Regions from separate parts of the Ornithinimicrobium pratense genome, predicted to be linked through region 2. Evidence: predicted binding sites of a transcription regulator. Region 2 holds the regulator's gene; the other holds the start of a gene.
What was found. The regulator HspR, encoded in region 2, represses chaperone genes until heat shock. The targets are predictions, from matches to a motif close to AAGTTGAGTCNNNNNGACTCAACTT.
Positions count from the first base shown of each region.

Region 1: FY030_RS01825 (ATP-dependent Clp protease ATP-binding subunit) is a predicted target of HspR. The motif match lies at 3,278-3,302, and genes of this name have one in related genera.

Region 1 is NZ_CP044427.1:398,062-403,429, reverse strand. Features, by position in the region: gene FY030_RS01830 (carboxylate--amine ligase) at 1-586, shown strand, start outside; gene FY030_RS01825 (ATP-dependent Clp protease ATP-binding subunit) at 711-3,236, opposite strand; gene ku (non-homologous end joining protein Ku) at 3,453-4,439, opposite strand; gene FY030_RS01815 (ATP-dependent DNA ligase) at 4,458-5,368, shown strand, end outside.
Region 2 is NZ_CP044427.1:263,110-268,477, reverse strand. Features, by position in the region: gene FY030_RS01215 (sensor histidine kinase) at 1-291, opposite strand, end outside; gene FY030_RS01210 (ABC transporter ATP-binding protein) at 452-1,363, shown strand; gene FY030_RS01205 (ABC transporter permease) at 1,530-2,267, shown strand; gene FY030_RS01200 (heat shock protein transcriptional repressor HspR) at 2,382-2,822, opposite strand; gene FY030_RS01195 (DnaJ C-terminal domain-containing protein) at 2,828-3,859, opposite strand; gene FY030_RS16680 (nucleotide exchange factor GrpE) at 3,930-4,601, opposite strand; gene dnaK (molecular chaperone DnaK) at 4,598-5,368, opposite strand, start outside.

The DNA.
Region 1 (5,368 bases), 130 kb from region 2:
CCACCAGCTCTCCGTGGTGGCCTACGTCGACCAGCACGGCACCGTCACCGCGATGGCCACCGCCCAGGTGCTCCTGGGCGAGCATCACCCGATGGCGCTGGGCAACCCGGCCGCGATGATCACCACCCCGATGAGCGAGCTGATGGATGCGGCCGAACGGATCCTGGGTGAGGTCGACTACTGGGGTTTTGCCAATATCGACGCCAAGATCGACCCGCGGACGGGCACCACCTGCTTTATGGAGATGAACCCGCGGATGGGTCGCAACAACTACTACGCCACCGCCGCCGGTGCCGACATCGTCGGCGCCGTGGTCGACGACGTGGTGCATGGCCTGCAGCGCGCGCCGCGCCGCGGGATGCGCGAGATCCTCTACTGCATCGTCTCCCCGCTGATGCTGCTGCACTACGTGCGCGACCCCCAGTTGCGCCGCCGGGTGCTGGCTGCCGCCCGCCGCCGCACGGTCCACCCGCTGCTCTACGAACGCCTCAACCTGCGCCGCCGCGCCTACGTCCTGGTCCAGCAGGCCAACCACGTGCGCAAGTTCGCCCGCTACTACCCCCGCCCCACCGCCTCCGGGTTCTAACCGAGGGCCGTCGCCTCCGGGTTCTAGCCCCGTGCCGACGGCGGCTGCCGGGCCCCGGGCGCGCACGCGAGCGGGCCGCATACCCAAGGGGTATGCGGCCCGCTGACGTTCGCCGGCCGGCAGGTCAGCCGGTCTGCTCCTCCACGGGCAGCGTGTCCGGGACCTCCGCGGGCTTCTCCTGGCCGCGGAAGGTGAAGACCTTCTCGGAGGTCTTGTCCCGGCCGCCGGTGTCCTCGACGTCCACCAGGACGATCTCGCCGGCGCGGATCTCGCCATAGAGGATCTTCTCGGACAGCTGGTCCTCGATCTCGCGCTGGATCGCGCGGCGCAACGGCCGGGCACCCAGCACGGGGTCATAGCCCTTCTTGGCCAGCAGCTCCTTGGCCGCCTGGGTGAGCTCCAGCGCCATGTCCTTGTCCTTGAGCCGCTCGTCGAGACGGGCGATCATCAGGTCCACGATCTGGACGATCTCAGCCTGGCTCAGCTGCGGGAAGACGATCGTGTCGTCCACGCGGTTGAGGAACTCAGGGCGGAAGTGCTGCTTGAGCTCATCGATGACCTTGTTCTTCATCCGCTCATAGCTGCTCTGGGTGTCGGGCCCGGCGGAGAAGCCGAGCGAGACCCCCTTGGCGATGTCGCGGGTGCCCAGGTTGGTGGTCATGATGATGACGGTGTTCTTGAAGTCGACGACCCGGCCCTGGCTGTCGGTCAGGCGACCGTCCTCCAGGATCTGCAGCAGGCTGTTGAAGATGTCCGGGTGGGCCTTCTCGACCTCGTCGAAGAGGACGACCGAGAACGGCTTGCGCCGCACCTTCTCGGTGAGCTGGCCACCCTCGTCGTAGCCGACGTAGCCGGGCGGGCTGCCGAACATCCGGGAGACGGTGTGCTTCTCGGAGTACTCGGACATGTCCAGGGTGATGAGCGAGTCCTCGTCACCGAAGAGGAACTCGGCCAGCGTCTTGGCCAGCTCGGTCTTGCCGACACCCGTGGGGCCGGCGAAGATGAACGAGCCGCCGGGGCGGCGCGGGTCCTTCAGGCCAGCGCGGGTGCGGCGGATCGCCTGGGACAGGCCGGTGATGGCGTCGTCCATGCCGATGATCCGCTTGTGCAGCTCGGCCTCCATGTTGAGCAGCCGGCTGGACTCCTCCTCGGTGAGCTTGAAGACCGGGATGCCGGTGGCTGCGGCGAGGACCTCGGCGATCAGCTCCTCGTCGACCTCGGCGACCACGTCCATGTCGCCGTTCTTCCACTCCTTCTCCCGCTCCGCCCGCGCCTGGGTGAGCTTCTGCTCCTCGTCCCGCAGCCGGGCCGCCTTCTCAAAGTCCTGGCCGTCGATCGCGGCCTCCTTCTCGCGGCGGGCATGGGCGATCTTCTCGTCGAACTCGCGCAGGTCCGGCGGCGCGGTCATCCGGCGGATGCGCAACCGTGCGCCCGCCTCGTCGATAAGGTCGATCGCCTTGTCCGGCAGGAAGCGGTCGTTGATGTAGCGGTCGGCCATCGTGGCGGCCGCGACGAGCGCCTGGTCGGTGATGGTCACCCGGTGGTGCGCCTCGTAGCGGTCGCGCAGGCCCTTGAGGATCTCGATGGCGTGCTTGAGCGTGGGCTCAGACACTTGGATCGGCTGGAACCGGCGCTCCAGCGCGGCGTCCTTCTCGATGTGCTTGCGGTACTCGTCCAGCGTTGTGGCACCGATGGTCTGCAACTCGCCGCGGGCCAGCATGGGCTTCAGGATGCTGGCGGCGTCGATCGCGCCCTCGGCCGCCCCGGCGCCGACCAGGGTGTGGATCTCGTCGATGAACAAGATGATGTCGCCGCGGGTGCGGATCTCCTTGAGCACCTTCTTCAGGCGCTCCTCGAAGTCACCGCGGTAGCGGCTGCCCGCGACGAGCGCGCCGAGGTCGAGGGTGTAGAGTTGCTTGTCCTTCAGCGTCTCGGGCACGTCGCCGCGGACGACGTCCTGGGCCAGACCCTCCACGACGGCGGTCTTGCCGACACCGGGCTCACCGATCAACACCGGGTTGTTCTTGGTGCGGCGGGACAGGATCTGCATGACCCGCTCGATCTCCTGCTGCCGCCCGATGACGGGGTCCAGCTTGCCCTCGCGGGCGGCCTGGGTCAGGTTGCGGCCGAACTGGTCCAGGACCAGCGAGCCCGCCTGCTGGCCCTCGGCGCCGCCAGAAGGGCCCACGCCGGCGCTGGCCGTCTCCTTGCCCTGGTAGCCGGACAACAGCTGGATGACCTGCTGCCGGACCCGGTTGAGGTCGGCGCCCAGCTTGACCAGCACCTGGGCGGCCACACCCTCGCCCTCCCGGATGAGGCCGAGCAGCAGGTGCTCGGTGCCGATGTAGTTGTGGCCCAGCTGGAGGCCCTCGCGCAGCGAGAGCTCCAGCACCTTCTTGGCCCGCGGGGTGAAGGGGATGTGGCCGGTCGGGCTCTGCTGGCCCTGGCCGATGATCTCCTGGACCTGCTGACGCACGGCGTCCAGAGAGATCTCCAGCGACTCCAGTGCCCGGGCGGCGACGCCCTCACCCTCGTGGATCAGGCCGAGCAGCAGGTGCTCGGTCCCGATGTAGTTGTGGTTGAGCATCCGCGCCTCTTCCTGCGCGAGCACCACCACCCGCCGTGCGCGGTCGGTGAACCTTTCGAACATTGTGGAGTCTCCTTCGGCCGAGTCGTCCTGCACGCCACTCTACGTTGCGTCTGGTGGGCACAACGTCGCCGTCGGTCGCTCGTGTTCCGCCCGGGCCGTCGTGTTCGCCTCCGGCGCAACGTGCAGGCAGACCCCGGCGTGGCGACCTTGGACGACCTAGCATGTGTCCCCACCCGCACCCGTTCAATGATCGTCGCGGCCCTGACCGCGCCGCGGTCAGCCGGCCTTCTTGGCCCGGCTTGACGTGCTCTTGCTCGCGGACGTCTTCTTGGCAGCGGCCTTCTTCGCAGTGCTCTTTGTGGCAGTGCTCTTCGTGGCCGCCGGTTTCCTCGCGGGGGTCTTGCTGGCCGTCTGCTCCTTCTCCGCGTCGTCGTCCTCCTCCTGCTCCTCGTCCGCATCCGACCCGGCCGCCGTGCCACGGCTCTTCTTGGCCCGGTCGACGGAGCGCTGCAGCGCGGCCAGAAGGTCCACCACCTCGCCGGACTCCGGCTCGTCCTCGGCGTCGGGGCTCTCGGTGACCTCGCCGCCCTCGATCTTGCTCGCGACCAGGGCCTCCACGGCCTCCTTGTAGTCGTCGACGTGCCCCTCAGGCTCGAAGTCGCCGGCCATCGACTCCACCAGCATCCGAGCCATCTCGACCTCGGCCTTCTTCGGCTCGCTGACCTCACCGAGGTGGTCGAGCTGGCCGGCGTCGCGGACCTCGTCGGGCCACAGCAGGGTCTGCAGCAGGATCGCATCGCCCATGACCCGCAGCACGGCCATCGTCATCCTGGTCCGCACCGAGACCGTGACCACAGCCACCCGGTCGGACTCGCGCAGCGCCTCACGCAGCAGTCCGTAGGCCTTGGCGCCCATCGCGTCCGGCTCCAGGTAGTAGGCCTTGTCGTACAGGATGGGGTCGATCTGGTCGGCAGGCACGAACCGGTCGACGCTGATCTCCTTGCTGCTGCGGTTGGGCAGGCTGGCCAGGTCCTCGTCGGTGAGGACCACGGTCTTGCCGTCGTCGGTCTCGTAGGCCTTGGCGATGTCCTTGTAGGCCACCTCCTCACCGTCGGCCTGGGCCACCCGCTTGTAGCGGACGCGGCTGCCGTCCGAAGCCCGCACCTGTCGGAAACTCAGGTCGTGATTCTCGGTCGCGGAGTAGAGCCGCACGGGCACGTTGACCAGCCCGAACGACACGGCACCCTTCCAGATCGCTCTCACGCCCACCAGGATGGACCCATGCGCCCCATGCTCGCCACCTCTGGTGACCCCCGGACCGGACCACCCACCGGCCCGGGCTGGGCGCACGAGATCAAGTGGGACGGCATCCGGCTGCTCGCGGAGGTGCGGGACGGGAGCCTGCGCCTGCTCACCCGTAGTGGCCGGGACATCGCCGCAGCCTTCCCGGAGCTGAGGGCTATCACGGGGGTGGGCCAGGACCTCCTCCTGGACGGCGAGGCAGTGGCAATGGTCGATGGTCGGCCGTCCTTCGGGCACGTGGTGGACCGCGTCCACACCGCCTCGCCCACCGTCGCGGCCCAGCTGGCCGCTGCCCGGCCGGCCACCTACATCGCCTTCGACCTGCTCCGCCTGGACGGTATGCAGCTCACCGGCCTGCCGTGGTCGGCCCGCCGGGCAGCGTTGGAGGACCTGCTCCTCGACGTCCCGGGGGTGCTCGTGTCCCCCGTGTACGACGACGGGGCCGAGCTGCTCGCCGCGACGGCAGACCAGGGCCTGGAGGGCGTGGTCAGCAAGCGCCGGACCGCCACCTACCTGGAGGGCGGGCGCTCCACCGACTGGCTGAAGTTCCCCCACCGCGACACCATGAGCGTCGTGATCGGCGGTTGGCGGGCGCAGACCGGCACCGCCACCCGGCTGGGGGCGGTGCACGTGGGGCTGCCCGCGCGAGACATCGAGGGTCGGCCGCTGCGGGACGGTGCCGGACGGCTGCAGCTGGTCTACGCGGGCCGGGTTGGCAGCGGGCTGGTCGGCCGGACCGGGCTCGCGCTGGCCGAGCGGCTGGCGCAGGTGCCGGACGCGCCATACCCGTTCACCGCGGCGATCCCGCGCGCGGAGGCGACCGCGTCCACCTGGCTGGAGCCGCAGGTGGTCATCGACGTCGCCTCGCTCGGGCTCACGCCCGGCGAGGG
Region 2 (5,368 bases):
GATCGCCACGGGTGCCCTGCGCCGGTAGGCCGCCACCCCCAAGATGACATGGCCGAGCACGAGGTCAAGCAGCAGCAGGGCGAGAGCCGGGCCTACGGCGACGTCGAGCTCATCGGTCTCGGCGGGAAGCACCAGCGGGGCGATGTAGACGAGGTAGACCCCCATCCCCAGCAGCCAGGCCACGAACAGCCGCCAGGCGTTCTTCCACAGCGGGAGCCGTTCGAAGGAGGCAGGGGCCGGCGTCGCGTCAGGAGCCCCCGGCAGGGGGGAGCTGGCGGACGCGGGCGGCATACCCCGATGCTAGGTCGCGCCCGCACCCCCACCCACCGCCCTTCGGCGGCGCCGCCCCCTACTTCGGTATGCACTCGCGGCCTCAATTGCCGACCAAGGTGACCGTGGCGCCGACCCCTGACCGATGTGGAGGACCCCCGGCAGCGGGCAGGCTGGGTCCATGATCCAGATCGAGAACCTCACCAAGCGCTACGGCTCGTTTACCGCCGTGAACGACATCAGCTTCACCGCCCGCTCCGGCCGGGTCACGGGCTTCCTCGGGCCCAACGGCGCGGGCAAGTCCACCGCGATGCGGATGATGGTCGGCCTGACCACCCCCACCTCCGGCACCGCCCGGGTCTTGGGCCGCGACTACCGCTCGCTACCCACCCCCACCCGCCACGTCGGTGTCATGCTCGACGCGACCGCCCAGCACCCTGGCCGCTCCGGCCGCGAGACGCTCGCGCTGGCATCCGCGATGGCGGGGATGCCGCGCGGCAGCGTGGAAGCCGCGCTGGAGCGGGTCGGTCTCACGCCCCGCGAGGCGGACCGCCGGGTGGGCAACTACTCCCTGGGTATGCGGCAGCGCCTCGGCCTGGCCGGCGCCCTCGTCGGTGACCCGCAGGTGCTCATCCTCGACGAGCCGGCCAATGGCCTGGACCCGGCCGGCATCCGCTGGATGCGTGGGCTGCTGCGCGACTACGCCGCCGACGGCGGCACGGTCCTGCTCAGCTCACACCTGCTGCACGAGGTCGAGCAGATCGCCCAGGACCTGGTGATGATCGGCCGGGGCCGGATCGTCGCCCAGGGCACGAAGGAGGAGCTGTTGCGCGGGGGCGGCACCATCGTCGGCTCGCCCGACCGCGTCCGCCTCACGGAGGCGCTGCAGCGCGCCGAGCACCAGGTCACCGCCCGTCCGCAGGGCGACCTGGTCACCTCGGCGACCGCGGAGGAGGTCGCCCGGCTTGCGCTGGCCGAGCAGGTGCTGGTCACCGAGCTGCGCAGCGCCTCCGATGGCGGGCTGGAGGACATCTTCCTGCAGCTGACCGCCGACGACGCGCGCGAGGGCGTCACCGAGGGGGCGGCGGCGTGAGTCTTCCCCGCCCGAGCCCGACGAATACCCACACCGCCACGACCGACCAGGAGAAGCCGATGGCCACCACCGACACCCACCCCGGATCCTCTGCTCCCACGACGACCGCGACAGCGACCACGCGGGGGAGGACGGGGCATACCCGCAGCTCACGGCGGTCAAGAGAGTGGGGTTCACCACTCTGCTGACGGTCGAGCTGCGCAAGCTGGTCGACACCCGCGCAGGGCGCTGGCTGCTGCTCTCCATTCTGATCATCACCGCCCTGGTGATGGGCATCACGCTGTGGAGCAACCGCAATAGCGGCACCGGGCTGGTCCCGCTGCTCGCCGCCGCCAACATTCCCCAGGCCATCCTGATCCCGATCCTGGGCATCATGACCGCGGCTAACGAGTGGGGCCAGCGGACGGCGCTCATCACCTTCACCCAGGAGCCCAGGCGGATGCGGGTCATGCTGGCCAAGACGGTCGCGGCTGTCGTGCTCGGACTGCTCGTGCTGGCGTTGTCGATCGGGCTGGCCATGGCCGCGCACGCCGTCTCGATGCTGGCCGTCGACGGCGGCGAGATCGACCTCGCGATGGGCTGGACCCTGCTCGGCCACCTGGTCGTCATGCAGGTCCTCGGCGTGCTCATGGGCGTCGCCTTCGGCGCGCTGCTGCTCAACGTGCCGCTGGGCATCGTCGCCTACGTGCTGGTGCCGGCCCTGTCGCCCCTCGTCTTCATGGCCACCGCGTGGCTGCGGGAGAACGCCGCCTGGTTCGACCTGAGCATGGCCCAGGGCGGCCTGCTGGGCGACGAGGCGCTGACCGGTGAGCAGTGGGCGCAGATCGGCACCTCGTCCGCCCTGTGGATCTTGCTCCCGCTGGCTGTCGGCTGCTGGCGGGTGGCTCGCAAGGAGGCCAAGTAACCCCCGGTCGAACGTGAGCTCGGCCCACGGTCGGACCCGGTCACACACGGACGCGCGTTGTGCACCTGCAGGGTGGTGCACAACGCGCGTCCGGTGGGTCGTGCTCGTTCAGAGTCAGTCGTCGAAAGGCCAGCCCTGGGGGCGCCACAGGGTCAGTGCGGTGCCGGCAGAGGTGCCCCTCGGGCGGGTGCCGGCGCGCAGCGCCACCACCTCGCCGGTGCGACCGGCAGCGAAGACCCGCTGGGAGCGGCCCACGGCCTCGCGCAGCGCGTGGTTCTCGGCGGTGAGCTCGGCTAGCCGGGTGCGCATCGCCTCGACCTGGGTCTCCAGGTCGAGGATGCGCTGGATGCCGGTCAGGCTCACACCCTCGCTGGACAGGCGCTGCACCTCGCGAAGGCGGTCGACGTCGCGGGCGGAGTAGCGCCGGCCGCCGCCCCGCGTGCGCGAGGGGGTGACCAGGCCGAGCCGGTCATACTGGCGCAGCGTCTGCGCGTGCATCCCGGCCAGCTCCGCCGCCACCGAAATCACGTAGACGGGGGTGTCGCGGTCGATCATCGCCCTCACGTCCCCGCCCGCCGCAGCAGCTCGGCCCGGGGGTCCGCGCCGCCGTCCTCGGCCTGGAGTGCCTCCACGGCTTCCCGTGCCTTGTCGGACAACCGCTGCGGGACCACGACCTGCACCTTGGCGAGCAGGTCGCCGGTGGTGCTCTTGGCGGCGATGCCGCGGCCCTTGACCCGCAGCACGCGCCCAGAGGGGGTGCCCGGCGCGACTCTGACCTTGACGGGCGGGCCGTCGAGCGTGGGCACCTGGACGGTCGCGCCCAGGGCGGCCTCGGCGAAGGTGACCGGCACGTCGACGGTGAGGTTGAGCCCGTCCCGCCCGAAGACCGGGTGGGGAGCCACCGTGACATGCAGGTACATGTCGCCCGGCTCGCCGCCCTGCACGGGCGAGGGCAGGCCCTTGCCGCGCAACCGGATCTTCTGGCCGTCCTTGACGCCGGCGGGGATCCGCGTGCTGACCGTGCCGCCGTCGGGCTTGCTCAGCGTGACGGTGTCGCCGTTGACGGCAGCCTTGAAGTCGATGGTCGTGCGGGCCTCGACGTCCTGGCCCCGCGGCGTACCGCGTCTCCCGTAGCCGCCCTGGCTCCCGCCGGGAAAGCCCCCGGGGAAGCCCTGCTGACCGCCGAACCCGCCGCCGCCGAAGGCGCCGAGCAGGTCCTCGAGGTCTATGCCGCCGCCGCCGGTCTCGAAGCGGACGTTCTGGGCACCGCCACCGCCGCCGAACATTTGGGCGAAGACGTCCTCGAAACCCCCGGCACCGCCGGCGCTGCCGGCGCCGGCGGTGAAGCGGGCACCGCCGCCCATGGCGCGGACGGCGTCGTACTGCTTGCGCTTCTCGGGGTCGGAGAGGACCGCATAGGCCTCACCGATGTCCTTGAAACGTTGCTCCGCCGCCTTGTCACCCGGACGGGAGTCCGGGTGCCACTCCCGCGCAAGCTTGCGGTAGGTCTTCTTCAACGTCTTGTCGTCGACATCCTTCTCGACGCCGAGGATGGCGTAGAAGTCCTTGTCCATCCAGTCCTGGCTCACCATGCGGTCCTCACCTCCCTGTCATCCTCTCCCACTTCGTCAGCGGGTATGTCGTGCCTGCCCCGCATCGGGGTCAGCTGGGGTCGGCGACCGCCACCCGGGCGGCCCGCACGACCTGGTCGCCGATCTTGAAACCGGGCTGCATGACCTGGACGACCGTCATCTCCGTCGCACCCTCGGGGAGCTCGACGCCGGGGCCGTCGGCCGGCAGGTGCATGAGGGCCTCGTGCACCGTCGGGTCGAAGGGCTCACCGACGAATCCGGTGCGCTCGACGCCGAAGCGGCCAAGCGTCGCCTCCAGCTTGTCGGCTATGGCTGCGAACGGCGTGCCCTCCTCCAGGTCGCCGTGCTCCCGGGCGGAGTGGATGTCGTCCAGCAGGGGCAACATCGCCTCCACCACGGCGCCGGTGGCGCGAGTCCGGTCCGTCTCCCGCTCCCGCTGGGTGCGGTTGCGGAAGTTGACGAACTCGGCCTGCATCCGCCGCATCTCCTCCAGCCGCTCAGCGGCCAGTTGGGCGTCGGGGTGCGGGTCGTCCTGGCCGCCGGCCTCACCGGCGTCGCCGGGGCCGGACTGCTCGCCAGGGACCGCGCCGGCGTCCTCCGGCACGGTCGGCTGCGGGTCCGCAGCCTGCCGGGGCTGACCGGTCTCAGGGTCGATGCGGCGCTTGTCGCGGATCACCGGACCCTTCCCGGCAGTCTCCTCCTCGGAGGGACCGCCGGTCGGGGTCCTGTCCGTGTCGCTCACTTGGTGTCCTCGTCGTCGACGACCTCAGCGTCGACCACGTCACCGTCGTCGCCGGAGCCGCCGGCAGCGTTGGGGTCGACGTCGGCCGCGCCGGTCGCGTCCTGGAATCCGGCGCCACCGCCGGCCGCACCGTCCTGCTGCTGCGCGGCGTACATGGCCGAACCCATCTTCTGGGACTCGGTGGACAAGGTCTCCATCTTGGTCTTGATGTCGTCCAGGGAGGCGCCGCTGTCGGCCTTCAGGGCGTCCTTGAGGTCGGTCAGCGCAGTGTCGACCGGACCCCGGGTGTCGGCGGGGACCTGGTCGCCGGAGTCGGCCAGGAACTTCTCGGTCGAGTAGACCAACTGCTCGGCGGTGTTGCGCAGCTCGGTCTCCTCCTTGCGCGCCTTGTCCTCCTCGGCGTGCGCCTCGGCGTCCTTGATCATCCGCTCGATCTCGTCCTTGGGCAGGGCCGAGCCGCCGGAGATGGTCATCGACTGCTCCTTGCCCGTGCCGCGGTCCTTGGCGGAGACGTGCACGATGCCGTTGGCGTCGATGTCAAAGGTGACCTCGATCTGCGGCACGCCACGAGGGGCCGGGGCGATGCCGGTGAGCTCGAAGTTGCCGAGCAGCTTGTTGTGCGCGGCGATCTGGCGCTCACCCTGGTAGACCTGGATGCCCACCGACGGCTGGTTGTCGCTGGCGGTGGTGAACACTTCCGAGCGCTTGGTCGGGATGGCTGTGTTGCGCTCAATGAGCGTGGTCATGATGCCGCCCTGGGTCTCGAT